Regions from separate parts of the Mesorhizobium sp. M4B.F.Ca.ET.058.02.1.1 genome, predicted to be linked through region 2. Evidence: riboswitches for the same ligand, from Rfam matches in the RefSeq annotation. Region 2 holds a riboswitch; the other holds the start of a gene.

Region 1 (7,911 bases), 2.1 Mb from region 2:
CGGTGAGCAGCGCGCCGCCGCGGCGGGCGAAGCGCAGCAGCAATTCGCGATCCTGCATGCGCGCGATGTCGCTGTCGTAGCCGCCGATCGCCAGCAGCGATTCATGCCGGGCGGTTATCGCGGAACCGGCGATGAATATGGTCTGGGAGACCAGGGCCCGTTCCAACGTGTTGCGGGTCAGGAAAGCCTCGCGGTTGACGCATCTGGTGGCCCGGTTGCCCTTCACGGACACGAAAGAGCTGATGAGGACTTCCAGCGACGGATTCTCATCGAAGCGCGCCAGCGTGCGTTCCAGCCGGTCCGGCAGATAGACGTCGTCCGAATCGAGAAATGTGACAATGGGCGCCCGCGCGCGTTCGATACCGGCATTGCGGGCGGCGTTGGCGCCACGCCATTTCGCGCCGACATAGATCAGCCGGGGATCGCGGATTTCGGCAAGCGCCGCCGCCGTGCCGTCGGTGGAGCCGTCATCGACGACAATGTGCTCGAAACGGACAAGGCTCTGGGCCAGCACGCTTTCCACGGCGCGCACGACCTGGCTGCGCCGGTTGTGGGTTGGCGTGATCACTGTGATGAGGGGCGCCGGCTCGGGAGCTTTCGGCATGCAACTAGGCCCCGGATTCTGGGATATTCGGATGGATCTGAGGCCGCCTTCCATGCCCGCCCAGGATTGCGTTCGGTGGAACGCTACAAAAAAGAGGCCTCCGTGTCATCTCGACCGCCCGGCGCTCAGGGCCTGCAACCGGCAAATTCCGCGACACCGCGCCTCAACTGCAACACTTTAGCTGTGGCCGATATAGTCCGGCACGAGCTCGACCCTGTCGCCGACGATGCCCGCGGCAAAGCTGAGCTGTCCCCAGAAGACCAAGGTATAGAACGCCAGGCCGACGATGACGGCGAACGGGATTTGCCAAAGCGGCATGCCTGCGGGGTGCGCATGGCCCACGATGCGCCGCGCCGTGCGCCACGACATGGTGAACCAGCGGCTGAACGACTTGACGATCCGCTGGCCCCGGCTGGGCGACCGGAGCGCGACGAATTTCCTGTCGGCATCCCTGCCGGTCACCAATGCGCGCCAGAAAAAGAACCGCCAGCCCCGCGGGGAATAGTGGTAGACGCGAGCGTTGACGTTGCGCAGATCGTGGCCTTCGCGGCGCAGTTGGTGCATCAGCAAGGTGCAGGAGACCTTGAAGCCATTGTTTTCAGGAAACGGGTGGCTGGAAATCCAGTCGCGCCGGAAGGCAGTATTGTTGGCGTTGAGGGCCCGTTTCGAGGCGAACCTCTTGTCGCCCTGGGCCATCGGGAAGAACCACATCAGGGCAAAGGTTCTCGAAAAGAAGTCATCGCACAAAAGATACGTGTAGCCGTTGACACAGACGATGCCAGGGTCCTGAAACGGGCCGAGCAGGGTTGCAAGCCAGTCGCGTTCCGGTACGGTGTCTGAGTCCAGGAAGACGACCAGTTCGCCCTCGGTTGCCTTGATGCCATTGTTCTTGAGGTCGTAGTAGCGGCCGCCAGGGCAAGCCACGAAGCCTATCTCCGCCACTTCTTCCAATCGCGGCGCTTCGGCACGGAAGTTGCGCCGAAGCGTGTCCGCGTCCTCGGCTTGCCCGCCATGCGAGATGATCAGTTTCGGTCTCGCAAAGCCGATCGCGGAAACCGCGGCGATTTCGCGCGCCAGGGCGTTCAGCCCAACGCCGATCTCGGCCCAGTCGATCGACTTGGCGTTCTCCATTTCCACGACGATTGAATAGTCGGGGTATTCGTCAGCCATCGGGGGCGCTACCGGTTCATCGGAGTGTATGTCGCTATAACCCTGGTGGCCTGCTGTCAAACGACCGAGACGCTACCCACATCTGCGAGTTCGCCGCCTCGATCAAGTGGGTTTTCGTTGTTTCTAGTTCTTCAGGAAACCACGGAAGTGGCGCGGGCGATGCCAGAAGCTCGAAGGATCGGCGTACTCGGACAGAAAGCGCTCCCTCCATTCGTCATTGATTGTGTCGCGCTGGATTTCGAGACCTGACTCGATGTTGGTTCCCCAGGTAAGTTCGGTATCCGCCAAGCGTGCAATTTGCTTGAGGCTTGCTCGCGGATCTTGCTGAATTTGCTCGTAAGTCAGAGAAAGGTAGGGCAGTCCGTTTTTTGCGAACCAGCCATCCCAAGCCAGATTTTCCATCAGAATTCTTTCAAGCGAATCGACGATCGCGCCACCGTCATAGCGCGGCGGTGTGTCATTGATTTCCGTGGAGCGGAATCTGCGGGTTTGACGGGCGCGGGCCCAAGAAATCGCCTGGCCCAGCCGATCACGGCGCGTCAAGCGGACGTAACGCGGATTCGGAAGGCTCGCGGGCAGGTTCAATTTCTTGGCAACTTGAGCAAATTGGCTTGCGAAAAGCTTGATCGCGTAGATTCCTGAAGAGGATCGCCCGTCCGTCACCGCACGCAGAAGCTGCGCGCGGGGGGCGCGAGGATAATCCGGCAGCTCCAGCAAACGGCGACCGCCAAACCACTCAAGTGGACGCCCCAGTTCGGCGGAGGCCATCAACCCAGCGAGATGATTGCTACCGCTGCGCGGTGAGGTGCAGACAAGAATTCCCGCCTTTATCCCGGACAGAATGTCGGGCGGGATTTCAACCGTGGCCGCACGCCGACGAAAGAGACGCATCGCAATCATCGCTTCAGCAGAAACACTGCCTGCTGGCCGAAGAAATTCCAGAACCACCACGGCATGGAGAGGCCGATCCTCTGACCATTGCCGTCGAGGGCGGTTGCCTTTTCCACCGTGGCGCCAAGCTCCTCGCACAGATTGACGAAGTCACGGATGGTGCAGAAATGGATGTTGGGCGTGTCGTACCAGGAATAGGGCAGATCCTTGGTCACCGGCATCCGCCCCTTGACGAACAGCGACAGGCGCACCCGCCAGTGGCCGAAATTGGGGAAAGAGACGATGGCGCGGTTGCCGATTCTGAGCAACTCGTCGAGCACCAGCTTCGGATTGCGGGTCGCCTGCAGGGTCTGCGACAGGACGACGAAATCGAAGCCCTTGTCGGGATAGAATTCGAGATCCTTGTCGGCGTCGCCCTGGATGACCGAGAGGCCGCGCGCCACGCATTCGTTAACGCCGCGCTGCGACAGTTCCAGCCCACGGCCGTCGACCTGCTTGGTTTCCTGTAGTAATTCGAGCAGCAGCCCATCGCCGGAGCCGACATCGAGCACCCGTGACTGCGGCGGGATGAGATCGGCGACGACTTCAAGGTCGACGCGCTGGGCGCGGTTGACGCTCACAGGCTGGCCTCCCTTTTGGCGCATGATCCTGACTCGGAAAGTCTGCAACTTTCCGGGGTCATGCGCTCAGCCCCCTTGCCCGCGCGGCCGAGCCGATGAAGCCGTTGATGGCGGCGAACAGTTCCGGCTCATCGAGCAGGAAGGCGTCATGGCCGCGATCGGTCTCGATCTCGACGAAGGAGACGGAGGCGCCGGCAGCGTTCAGCGCATGCACGATCGAACGGCTTTCCTCGGTCGGGAACAGCCAATCGGAGGTGAAGGAGACCAGGCAGAAGCGCGTCTTGGTGCCGGCGAAGGCATCGGCCAGGCGACCACCGTGATCGGCGACGAGGTCGAAATAGTCCATCGCGCGGGTCAAATAGAGGTAGGTGTTGGCGTCGAAGCGGTCGACGAAGGTCATGCCCTGATGGCGCAGGTAGCTTTCGATCTGGAAGTCGGCGTCGAAACCGAAGGTCAGCGCCTCGCGATCCTGCAGGTTGCGGCCGAACTTGCGGTGCAGCGCCGCCTCCGAAAGGTAGGTGATATGGGCGGCCATGCGCGCCACCGCCAGCCCCTTCTCCGGACGCTTGCCGTATTCGAAATACTTGCCGCCATGCCATTCCGGATCGGCCATGACGGCTTGCCGGCCCACTTCGTGGAAGGCGATGTTCTGCGAGGAATGACGTGCCCCGGTGGCGATCGGCAGCGCCGAGAAGACGCGCTCGGGATAGCTCGCCGCCCATTCCAGCACCTGCATGCCGCCCATCGAGCCGCCAAGCACGCAAAACAGCTTCTCGATGCCGAAATGGTCGACCAGCATCAGCTGCGCCCGCACCATGTCGCGGATGGTGATGACCGGCAGGTCGAGGCCGTAGGGCTTGCCGGTGGCCGGATTGGTCGAAGCCGGGCCGGTCGAGCCGAGGCAGCCGCCCAGCACGTTGGAGCAGATGACGAAGAAGCGGTTGGTGTCGATGATCTTGCCGGGACCGATCAACACCTGCCACCAGCCCGGCTTGCCGGTCACCGGATTGGTGCTGGCGACATGCTGGTCGCCAGTCAGCGCGTGGCAGACCAGGATGGCGTTGGAGCGGGCGTCGTTCAGCGTGCCATAGGTCTGGTAGGCGATCTGAAACGGCGACAGCAGCGCGCCGGCATCGAGCTTGAGCGGCTTGTCGGCGCCGAAGCGCAACACCGGGCTCGACGGATTGTCGGCCTCGTTGCTGGTTTTTGCGGCGCGCAGAACGGCCATAACATCCTCTTACATTAGGCACCGTGGTTTCCGGAAACCGATTCCGGTTTCCGGACCAGGCGACTGTCCGGCCGGCGGCGGGCAACAAAAAACCGGCAATGCCTTCGCAAAGCCGGTTACAGGATGCAAACGGCCCTTTAGCGAATTGTTTAACGTGGCTGCAAGCCGACCGGCCAAATCACCACGGAACTGTCGCTGCTCTTCTAGGGCCAGCGCGGCTCGGCGTCAACGGTCGGGCTTTTCGCGCCCTTGCCGCCCTCTCGACATTCGCGGCCACGGCTTGTATTTCCGCTGCGGCCTTCGGTTGGAGGCATCCTCGACGGACTTTTGGACATGAACCAGACACCTGACAAGGCACGTCCGACGCCCCGCGCGGGCATCATGGACATCGAAGCCTATGTGCCCGGCAAGAGCACAGCGCCTGCCGGTGTCGCCAAGGTCCATAAACTGTCGTCGAACGAGAACCCGCTCGGCCCCTCGCCGAAGGCGATCGAGGCGGCGCGGGAGGTTGCCGCAAGGCTCGACGTCTATCCCGACGGCACCGCCAGGCGGCTGCGCGAGGCGATCGCCGAGGCGCACGGCCTCAACCCTGCGAACATCATCTGCTCCAACGGCTCCGACGAGATTCTCGGCCTGTTGGCGCAGACCTATCTTGCGTCCGGCGATGAAGCCATCATCACCGAGCACGCCTTCATGGTCTACAAGATCTACATCCAGTCGGCCGGCGCCACGCCGGTCACGGTGAAGGAGACCCATGAGCGCGCCGACATCGACGCGATCCTGGCAGCGGTGACGCCGCGGACCCGCATCATCTTCCTCGCCAATCCCAACAATCCGACCGGTACATACGTGCCGTTCCAGGAAGTGCGCCGGCTGCATGCCGGCCTGCCGAAGAACGTGCTCTTGGTGCTGGATGGGGCCTACGCCGAATATGTGCGCCGCAACGACTACGAGGCCGGCATCGAACTGGCGGGAAGCGCGGAGAACGTGGTGATGACCCGCACCTTCTCCAAAATCGGCCTTGGCGGCGCGCGCATCGGCTGGATGTATGGCCCCATGCACATCGTCGACGCGATCAACCGCGTGCGCGGCCCCTTCAACGTCAACGCAACGGCGATCGAGGCCGGCATCGCGGCGATCCGCGACCGCGCCCATGTCGAGCGCAGCGTGGCGCATAACGAAACCTGGCTCGCCTGGCTGAGCGACGAACTGACCAAGCTCGGGCTGCGCGTGACGCCGAGCGTCGGCAATTTCGTGCTGATCCACTTCCCCGAGGACGGCAAGCATTCGGCGGCGGCGGCGGACGACTATCTCACGGCGCGCGGCTACATATTGCGGCGGGTTTCCGGCTACGGCTTCCCCAACGCGCTGCGCATGAGCGTCGGCATCGAAGAAGCCAATCGCGGCGTGATTGCCGCCCTCACGACCTTCCTGAAAAGTTGAGCGCCATGGCACCTGTGATGTTCGAAAAGATCGCGCTGGTCGGCATCGGCCTGATCGGCTCGTCGCTGGCCCGCGTCATCCGCCGCGAGGGCCTGGCCCGCCATGTCGCCATCGCCACCCGCAGCCCCGCCACGCTGGCGCGGGCCGAGGAGCTCGGCCTCGGCGATTCCTACGCAACCGACGCCAGGCAAGCGGTGCGCGATGCCGATCTGGTTATCGTCTCGGTGCCGGTCGGCTCCTCCGGCGAAGTGGCGGAGGAGATCGCGCCGGCGCTGAAGAAGGGCGCCATCCTCACCGATGTCGGCTCGACCAAGGCTTCGGTCATCGCGCAGATGCAGCCTTATGTACCTGACGGCGTTCACTTCATTCCTGGCCATCCTCTGGCCGGCACCGAGAAGTCCGGACCGGACGCTGGCTTCGCCGACCTCTTCGACAACCGCTGGTGCATCTTCACGCCGGTGCCCGGCACCGATCCCGCGGCATTGGAAAGGCTTTCAGAGTTCTGGCGGCGCTGCGGCTCAAACATAGACACAATGGATCCGCAGCATCACGACATGACGCTGGCCATCGTCTCGCACCTGCCGCACATCATCGCCTACAACATCGTCGGGACCGCGGACGACCTGGAATCGGTGACCAAGACCGAAGTCATCAAGTACTCCGCCTCCGGTTTCCGCGACTTCACTCGCCTTGCCGCGTCCGACCCGACCATGTGGCGCGACGTCTGCCTGCACAACAAGGACGCTATCCTGGAAATGCTGGCGCGGTTTTCGGAGGACCTTGCTTCGCTGCAGCGGGCGATCCGCTGGGGCGACGGCGAGAAACTGTTCGACCTGTTCACGCGCACGCGCGCGGTCCGCCGCTCGATCATCGCGGCCGGCCAGGACATCGATGTGCCGGACTTCGGCCGCCAGGTCGTCGAGCATCCCGGCGCCAAGGGATAGGCGCGTCTAGAGCTTCTAATCGCCGGGTCAGTGGGCCGCCATCATGGCCAGCGTCTCTGCCCGGTCCGGGGCGCCGAGCCGGCCGCCGAAGCGCTGGCATTTGAGCGCCGCCGCAGCACTGGCAAAGCGCAAGGCCTGCTCGGGCGGCATAGCTTCCGCGAGGCCGACGGCAAAGGCGCCGTGAAACACATCGCCGGCCGCCAACGTATCGACCGCCTTGATCCTCGGCGCCGCGACATGGCGGACCGAGCCGGTGGAACGGTCGTGCCACCAGCTTCCCGCCGCGCCGCCGGTGACCGCGACAAAGGCGTCGGTACGGCTGGCAAGATCGGCGCAGGCGGTTTCCGGATCGAGCGCATGGCCGCAGACGATACGCGCCGCGGGTTCGGAAGCGACGATGTGCGTGGCCAGCGGCAACAACTGCTCCAGCACCTCCAGCGGCGCGGTATCGGCATCGAGGATCGCAGGCCGGCCATTGGCGCGCGCCGCGTTCAGGGCGAGCGCCGCGGCGCCCGGCCAGCGGACGTCGACCAGCACGGCGTCGAAGGCGGAGAGATCGGCGGGCAATTCAGCGGGGTCGGCCTGCGCCTTGCGGTCGTAGAACGGAACGATGATGCGCTCGCCATGCGCGTCAACGAGGATCGCGGCCAGCGCCGAGCGCGCGCCGGCCACACGTCGGACCAGGCTGCAATCGACGCCCTCGGCCTCGATCTCGGCAATCAGCTGGTCGCCGACGGCATCATCGCCCGCACTTGCCCAGAGCGAGACTTCGGCGCCGAGACGGCGGGCGGCGCAAGCGGCGCTGGTTGCCATGCCCGAGGCGATCTGGACGCCATCGGAAGCGATGAACTTGCCCTGATGCACGGGCAGCGTGTCGAGGCGAAGGATCGTGTCGAGGGTGAACGCGCCAACACTCAGGAGCTTGACCGGTTTATCCATCTGCTCGCAATCTCTTGTTGAGCATGATCTTGTCCGAAGACCTGTTTCCACCTTTTGCTGACGCGGGCCCTC
Region 2 (7,911 bases):
GCCCTGCGCCTGGTAGTTCGAGCCGAGATCGGTGCCGTAAAGCGCCTGTGGCCGCTTCAGCATGTGTTCGTAAACCAGACGGCCGACGATCTGGCCGTGGTCGAGGATGAACGGCACCTCGTGGCTGCGCACTTCGAGCACCGCCCGGCTGCCGGTGCCGCCGGCCGCCGAATGGCCGAAGCCCGGATCGAAGAAGCCGGCATAGTGGACGCGGAATTCGCCGACCAGCGGATCGAAGGGCGTCATCTCGGCGGCGTAGAGCGGCGGCACATGCACCGCCTCGCGGCTGACCAGGATGTAGAATTCGTCTGGATCGAGCACCAATTCTCCGGCGCCGCTCTTGTAGAGCGGCTCCCAGAAATCGACGACGTCCTGCGCGGCCCGCTTGTCGACATCGACGAGGCCGGTATGGTGCTTGCCGCGATAGCCGACCAGCCCGTCCTTGTCGCCGTCGAGATCGATCGAGAGCGCGATGCCACCGCCGGAAATGTTGGGCGGCTCGGTGGCGACCAGCATCTCGCCATGGTGGAGCTCGCGCAACTCGCTCTCCGACAGCAGCGCATTGCCGGTGCGGAAACGGATTTGCGACAGCCGGGATCCGGCACGCACCACGATCGGGAAGGTGCGCGGGCTGACCTCGAGGTAGAGCGGCCCGGCATAGCCGGCAGCGATCTTGTCGAACTCGTGACCGCGGTCGGTCATCACCCGGGTGAAGATGTCGAGCCGCCCGGTCGAGCTTTTCGGATTGGCCGAGGCAGAGACATTCGCCGGCAATGCCAGGCTCTCCAGCAGCGGCACGATGTAGACGCAGCCCGTCTCCAGCACAGCGCCGTCAGCGAGATTGATCTCGTGCAGCTTCAGCCGGTCGAGCTTGTCGGCCACCAGATGATCGGGGCCGGGCAGGAAGGAGGCGCGCACGCGGAAAGCCTTGTCGCCCAGCCTGAGGTCGAGGCTGGCCGGCTGGACCTGGTCGGCATCGAGGGCGCGCGGCGACTTCAGCGCGCCGGACTGGAACAGCGCGGAAATGTCCTGATCGGGAAGAATGCCTGTCTGCCGCAAAGCTGGCTCCGCTCCAAGGCCGCTGGTACAAACCTCTTAATGAAGCCGGCAATTGACGCAAGCGCGGTGCGGGTCTAAAGGGTCGTTATCCCGTGGTGATTTGGCCGGTCGGCTTGCAGCCACGTTAAACAAGTCGCTAAAGGACCGTCGGGCCGCAAGGCCGTATGGACCGGTTGCGACTTTTCGCGGCCGGTTTTTTTGTATCTGGAAGTAGAGCGATGACCAAGAAGCGTGACTGGAAGCCTCAGACGGCACTCGTGCATGGCGGAACGCTGCGTTCCGGCTTCGGCGAGACAGCCGAGGCGATGTACCTCACCCAAGGCTATGTCTATGAGACGGCGCAGGCGGCGGAGGCCCGCTTCAAGGGCGAGGAACCAGGCTTCATCTATTCGCGCTACGCCAACCCGACGGTCGACATGTTCGAAAAACGCATGTGCGCGCTGGAAGGTGCGGAGGACGCGCGCGCGACCTCCTCCGGCATGGCCGCGGTGACGGCGGCACTACTGTGCAGCGCCAGGGCCGGCGACCATATCGTGGCGGCGCGCGCGCTGTTCGGCTCCTGCCGCTGGGTGGTCGAGACGCTGGCGCCGAAATACGGCATCGAGGCGACGCTGGTCGACGGCACCGACATCGCCAACTGGGAAAAGGCGGTGAAGCCCAACACCAAGCTGTTCTTCCTGGAAAGCCCGACCAACCCGACGCTGGAAGTGGTCGATATCGCCGCCGTCGCGGCACTCGCCAATTCGATCGGCGCCAGACTGATCGTCGACAATGTCTTCGCCACGCCCCTGCAGCAGAAGCCCTTGCAGCTCGGTGCCCATATTGTGGTCTATTCGGCGACCAAGCACATCGACGGCCAGGGGCGCTGCCTCGGTGGCGTCATCCTGTCGGACAAGAAGTGGATCGACGAGAACCTGCACGACTATTTCCGCCATACCGGCCCCAGCCTGTCGCCGTTCAACGCCTGGACGCTGCTGAAGGGCCTGGAGACGCTGCCGCTGCGGGTGCGCCAGCAGACCGAAAGCGCCGGCAAGATCGCCGACTTCCTCGCCGAACGGCCGGAGATCGCCCGCGTCATCTATCCGGGCCGGGCCGACCACCCGCAGGCCGAGATCGTCAGGAAGCAGATGTCGGGCGGCTCGACGCTGATCTGCCTCGACGTCAAGGGCGGCAAGCAGGCGGCCTTCGCCTTCCAGAACGCCCTCGACATCGTGCTGATCTCCAATAATCTCGGCGACGCCAAGAGCCTGATCACCCACCCGGCGACGACCACGCACAAGAACCTCAGCGACGAAGCGCGCGCCGAGCTCGGCATCGGCCCGGGCACGCTCCGGCTCTCGGTCGGCCTGGAGGACACGGACGACCTGCTCGCCGATGTCGAGCAGGCACTGAAGGCGGCGAAATAGGGGACCTGGGCGAAGGCCCCGGTCAGGCACTCGAGGGCGTCTCTTCCAGTTCGGCCACCTTGGTGCCGATGGTCATGGCGTTGCCGCGCCAGTCGACGGCGCCGCCCAGCCAACCGCGCGCCCATATCGCCGGCAGCATCGCGTCGCGCGCGATCATGGCGGCGACGATGCGCGGCGACAGGTACCAGCCCTTGGCCGAGGCGAGCGCGCATTCCGGCAGATAGGCGAGCGCCAGCACGCAAAGCGCCGTGGCCGGCAGGCTGATGCCCGCGTGAGCCGCCGCAAACAGCGCCAGCAGCAGCGGCAGCGCCGCGCCGGTCATGATCTCCGGCGCGAAGAACAGCGGGAAGGTGACGCGGCGCAGCCGCGCCCAGCGCGCCTGGCGCGACCAGATCTCGCCGAGCCGGCGCTCGCCCAGCGGCTGTTCGAAGGGCGAGGCAACGAGATGGACGCGAAGGCCGAGCCCGTTGACCAGCTTGGTCGCCGCGGCGTCCTCGGCGATCTCGGCGGCAAGCGCGCGGATGCCGCCATTGGCGTCGAGCATGGGCTTGTTCCACAGCATGCTCTTGCCCTGGGCAAAGCCGAGGCCAAGCGCCTCGCCGGCATATTGCCAGCGCGCCTGCAGCGTGTTGAGGAAGGCGCATTCGACCTCCGCCCAGAAGCCGTCCGGCCGCGAGCCGATCGGCGTCGAGCAGACGAGGCCACTGTCCGACCGCCAGGCTGCCATCAGATGCTGAATATAGTCGTGCCGCATCAGCACGTTGGAATCGGCGAGGATCACCCAGTGATGGCGCGCCGCCTCCCAGCCCTTGACGCAATTGTTGAGCTTCGGATTGGCGCTGACGCGGTCGTCGCCGACCAGCAGCCGGCACCTTGGGAAACCGGGCAATCGCCCGGTTTATCAGCTTGGCCACCGGATCGTCGGCATGGGCGACGCAGAAGATCAGTTCGTAACGCGGCCAGTCGAGCGTGAAAGCGCGCTGGAGCGTCTCCTCGGTGAACGGCTCGACGCCGCGCGCGGGAATGACGATCGAGACCGGCGCCGTCCTGCCGGCGGGCGGCGCCGCGCCGCGCGGGGGTTTCAGCCTCAAAGCCGCGAGCAGGATGCTGGTGAGATTGGCGAGGAGCAAGGCTATCGAAAGCAGGGCGGCGGCTATGGCGATCAGTTCCATCGAGGTCTGGTCACTCCGGAAAAGCCGGCTGGGAATGGCCGTCTTGAACAGGTCGACAGAGCGATGAGTCGCCCGGCACGGTCTGCGCACACCATCATTGTCGTGTGTCACTTAAATGACATTGTTTGCCGGCACGTGCGCATAAGGACGGAAGGGATGGGCATCACGCATCGTTGACCTGATCGCGGAGCGAGCCGAAAGTTCCCGAACTGTTTGGAGCAGCTCATGTATCGCGCCGTCACGCGCAAGATCGAAGTGCAGGTCAGGCCGTTCTATCTGGAGGATCGCTCCGATCCGTCGGAGAATCGCTATGTCTGGGGCTATCACGTGACCATCGACAACCAGTCGGACGAGTTCGTGCAGTTGCTGTCGCGCTATTGGCATATCACCGACGGCAGCGGCCGTGTCGAGGAGGTGCGCGGCGCCGGCGTCGTTGGCGACCAGCCCGAGCTCAATCCCGGCGACAGTTACCAGTACACCTCCGGCTGCCCGCTTTCGACGCCGTCGGGCATCATGGTCGGCCACTACACGATGCGCAACAAGCAGGGCGAGACGTTCGACGTCGCTATACCTGCTTTCTCGCTCGACCTGCCGGGCACGCGACGGACGGTGAACTAGTGGCCGCCTACCCCCTTGGCGCCGGCACACCGGCGTGCGAGCGTCAAAGCAACTTTGCTTCCCATTGATCAAGGGAGGCTGCCATGCGCCAGGCAGCGACTTGATGCACAAAATTGAAACAGGGCTGTTTCTGGGCCGGCTGCCGTTCGCCAGCGTTGGACAAGGACCGGAAAGGCTTCTCATCATCAACGGCGGTCAGGGGTTCATGATGAAACCCTGTCCATCCAGACTGGAAAAGGACGCCAGACAGCTCATCCATATCCTTCCACCCGGCACGAGCTTTGTGCTGATTGGCTACGATCCCGCTCCCAAAGCCGATCTATCGCTCGAGGGCATGGCCAGAGACATCGCGGAGATCATCGACGCTGACTTCAAGAAGCCAGCGAAGTTGATGGGTATTTCCTATGGCGGCGTTGTCGCAACGCAGGTGACCGCACGCTATCCAGACCTGGTAGGCAGGCTGGTCCTCGCTGGCGAGTGCGCATGGCTTTTCGGCCGATGGAAAAGAGCGGCTCAAGAGACAGATCCAATTCGCAAAAGCCGAACAATTTCACGCGCTTTTGGAGGAATTCACAACGGCGTTTCGGCGGCCGTGGCTGAACCTTCTTTTGCGTTTTCGACTGAGGTTCGAAGGACGCAGCCTGATTGCCCGGATGGGAGCGCCAAGGACGATTGGGCGCTATCTCGAGGCAATGCTCGACAACGATGTGGCCTACGAAGGCCTCCGCGATATCTCGGCGAGGACCTTGATCCTCGGCGGTGAAAGGGACCAGTTTTTCGGCGGGATGATGGAAGCCACCGCGAGTGCAATCAGCGGAGCGAAGCTCACACTGCTCGCGGGAGAAACCCATATGGCTCCAGTCGAACGAGCGTCAGAGGTCCGCAGGCACCTCGAAGAATTTATTAGAAGCTGAAATCGGTGCGGCGGCCAAGCGCAGTCAAAAAGGACGCCCGACAATGCAGGCTATGTATCCTCTCCCCCGGTGGGAGAGAGGATAGATTGCGGTGCGGCTTGTCAGAAGGCGAGCCTACTGCGCGGCGAACTCCGTCGGATCGAAGTCGTACTGCGTCGAGCAGAACTCGCAGGCGACGTGGATGCCGCCATCCTCGGTGCTGTCCTTGATCTCCTCGGCGGAGAAGCCCGCGAGGATGCCGCGGATCTTCTCGCGCGAGCACGAGCACTGGTCGGCAACCGGCACGCCGCCGAACACGCGTACGCCGTGCTCGTGAAACAGCCGGTAGAGCAGCCGCTCGGCGCCGACCGTCGGATCGATCAGCTCGGTCGGCTCGATGGTGCCGAGCAGCGCCAGCAACTCCTGCCAGGAGTTGTCGGCCGGATCATGCACCGCCTCGCGCGGATCGCCATCGCCGCCGGAAATGTCCGGCACGCGCATGCGTTCCGGCGCCTTCGGCAGGAATTGCGCCAGAAGACCGCCGGCGCGCCACTGCTCACGGGCGCCTCGGGGACCGGGCGTCACCAGCTTGGCCACCGACAGCCTGATGTCGGTGGGGATCTGCTCCGACTGGCGGAAATAGGTGCGCGCGGCCTCTTCCAGCGAGGAGCCGTCGAGCTGGACGATGCCCTGATAGCGCTGCGTGTGGACGCCTTGGTCGATGGTCAGCGCCAGCACGCCGTTGCCGAGCAGCGTCTGCTGCGAGACCTCGCCGGCGGCGGTCAGCACCTGCAGCCGATCGGCATCGAAGCGCGCATAGCCGCGCAGCGCATGCGGGGTGGAGAAATCCGCCACCAGCATATCGACCGGCCCGTCGGTTCGGGTCTGCAGGATGAACTTGCCTTCGAACTTGAGCGAAGTGCCGAGCAGCACCGTCAGCACGCAGGCTTCCGCCAGCAGGCGGGCGACCGGTTCCGGATAATCGTGGCGGGCAAGAATGGCGTCGAGCATCGGCCCGAGCTGCACGGTGCGGCCACGCACGTCGAGCGGGGCGACCTCGAACGGCACGACATGGTCGTCGCCGGCATAGCCGAATTCGCCGAGTTGCGGGTGATGTTTAGTCACTTGACGGGTTTCCAACATGACAAAGCTCCGGGGCGCGGCCATACCGCCCATCTGGGGGCATGCGTCCAAACGCGCTCGATTTGCGTGATGCGCCGCAGATAGGCATCACACCTCCGGAGATCAAGCTCCCAGACACCAGGCCAAAACCGCCTTCTGGGCGTGCAGCCGGTTCTCGGCCTCGTCGAACACCACCGAATGCGGTCCGTCGATGACCTCGTCGGTCACCTCCTCGCCGCGATGCGCCGGCAGGCAGTGCATGAACAGCGCGTCCGGCTTCGCCTTCGCCATCAGCGCCGCATTGACCTGGTAAGGCAGGAAAACGTTGTGGCCGCGCGCGCGATGCTCCTGGCCCATCGACACCCAGCAGTCGGTGACGATGCAGTCTGCCTGGTGGACAGCTTCCTCGGCCGAGCGGGTGAAATTCAGCTTGCCGCCATTGGCCTTCGACCAGTCGATGTGCTTCTCATCCGGCTCGCTGCCTTCCGGCACAGCGACGTTGAGGTTGAAACGAAACCGCGCCGAGGCCTCGAGCAGCGAATGCAGCACATTGTTGCCGTCGCCGGTCCAGGCGAAGGTCTTGCCGGCCACCGGACCGCGATGCTCCTCGAAGGTCATGATGTCGGCCATCAGCTGGCAGGGATGGGTGTCGTCGGTCAGCCCGTTGATAACCGGAACGGTGGCGTTCTCGGTCAGCTCCAGCAGCCGCTCATGCGAGGTGGTGCGGATCATGATAGCGTCGACATAGCGCGACAGCACCTTGGCCGTGTCGGCGATGGTCTCGGAACGGCCGAGCTGCATCTCGGTGCCGGTCAGCATGATGGTCTCGCCGCCAAGCTGGCGCATGCCGACGTCGAAGGACACGCGCGTGCGGGTCGAGGGCTTGTCGAAGATCATCGCCAGCACCTTGCCCTCGAGCGGCTTGGTGCGCTCGCCGGCCTTGAGCCTGGCCTTTCGCACCACCGCGTCGTCAAGCATGAAGCGCAGATCGCCTTCGGAAACGGCGGAGAGGTCGGTGAAATGGCGAACGGACATCGGCAATGGTTCCGGAATTACTTCGCGGCGGCCGCGGCGATGGCGTCCGCCAGGCCCCGGGCGCCGGCGCGGATGCGGTCGAGCGCCTCGCCGATCTCGGCGTCGGTGACGGTGAGCGGCGGCAGCAGGCGAATGACGTTGTCGCCGGCCAGGACCGCGAGCAGATGCTGGTCGCGCAGCGCCATGTTGACCTTGGTGTTGGGCATCACGCATTTGAGGCCGAGCATCAGGCCGGTTCCCCTGATACCTTCAAGGACCTCGGGAAACTCGTCGGCCACGCCGGCCAGTCCCTGCTTCAGGAGCAGTGCCTTGCGCTGGACATCCTCGAGGAAACCTTCCTCCAGCACCACGTCGAGCACGGCGTTGCCAACCGCCATCGCCAGCGGATTGCCGCCGAAGGTGGTGCCGTGCACGCCGGCGGTCATGCCGACCGCAGCCTCGTCGGTGGCGAGGCACGCACCCAGCGGGAAGCCGGCGCCGATGCCCTTGGCAATCGCCATCAGATCCGGGGTGACGGCGGACCATTCATGCGCAAACAGCTTGCCGGTGCGGCCAATGCCGCACTGGACCTCGTCGAAGATCAGAAGCAGGCCATGCTGGTCGCAA

The links. Region 2 has a riboswitch for S-adenosylmethionine ahead of EJ073_RS16015 (O-succinylhomoserine sulfhydrylase). Riboswitches for the same ligand answer to the same signal wherever they lie in the genome.
Region 1: linked by a shared signal. The riboswitch ahead of EJ073_RS25805 (homoserine O-acetyltransferase) and the one ahead of EJ073_RS16015 (O-succinylhomoserine sulfhydrylase) in region 2 are both predicted to bind S-adenosylmethionine.

What each region holds. Positions count from the first base shown of each region.
Region 1 covers NZ_CP034450.1:5,308,568-5,316,478, forward strand. The annotation lists gene EJ073_RS25785 (glycosyltransferase family 2 protein) at 1-604, opposite strand, end outside; gene EJ073_RS25790 (glycosyltransferase family 2 protein) at 782-1,774, opposite strand; gene EJ073_RS25795 (Stf0 family sulfotransferase) at 1,898-2,725, opposite strand; gene metW (methionine biosynthesis protein MetW) at 2,671-3,285, opposite strand; gene EJ073_RS25805 (homoserine O-acetyltransferase) at 3,344-4,513, opposite strand; SAM riboswitch at 4,631-4,708, opposite strand; gene hisC (histidinol-phosphate transaminase) at 4,847-5,956, shown strand; gene EJ073_RS25815 (prephenate/arogenate dehydrogenase family protein) at 5,962-6,900, shown strand; gene EJ073_RS25820 (sugar kinase) at 6,928-7,839, opposite strand.
Region 2 covers NZ_CP034450.1:3,253,008-3,260,918, forward strand. The annotation lists gene EJ073_RS16010 (2'-deoxycytidine 5'-triphosphate deaminase) at 1-1,059, opposite strand, end outside; SAM riboswitch at 1,142-1,219, shown strand; gene EJ073_RS16015 (O-succinylhomoserine sulfhydrylase) at 1,278-2,465, shown strand; partial or broken gene EJ073_RS16020 (ceramide glucosyltransferase) at 2,488-3,637, opposite strand; gene apaG (Co2+/Mg2+ efflux protein ApaG) at 3,863-4,255, shown strand; gene EJ073_RS16030 (alpha/beta hydrolase) at 4,359-5,018, shown strand; gene EJ073_RS16035 (Hsp33 family molecular chaperone) at 5,284-6,315, opposite strand; gene argF (ornithine carbamoyltransferase) at 6,394-7,305, opposite strand; gene EJ073_RS16045 (aspartate aminotransferase family protein) at 7,323-7,911, opposite strand, start outside.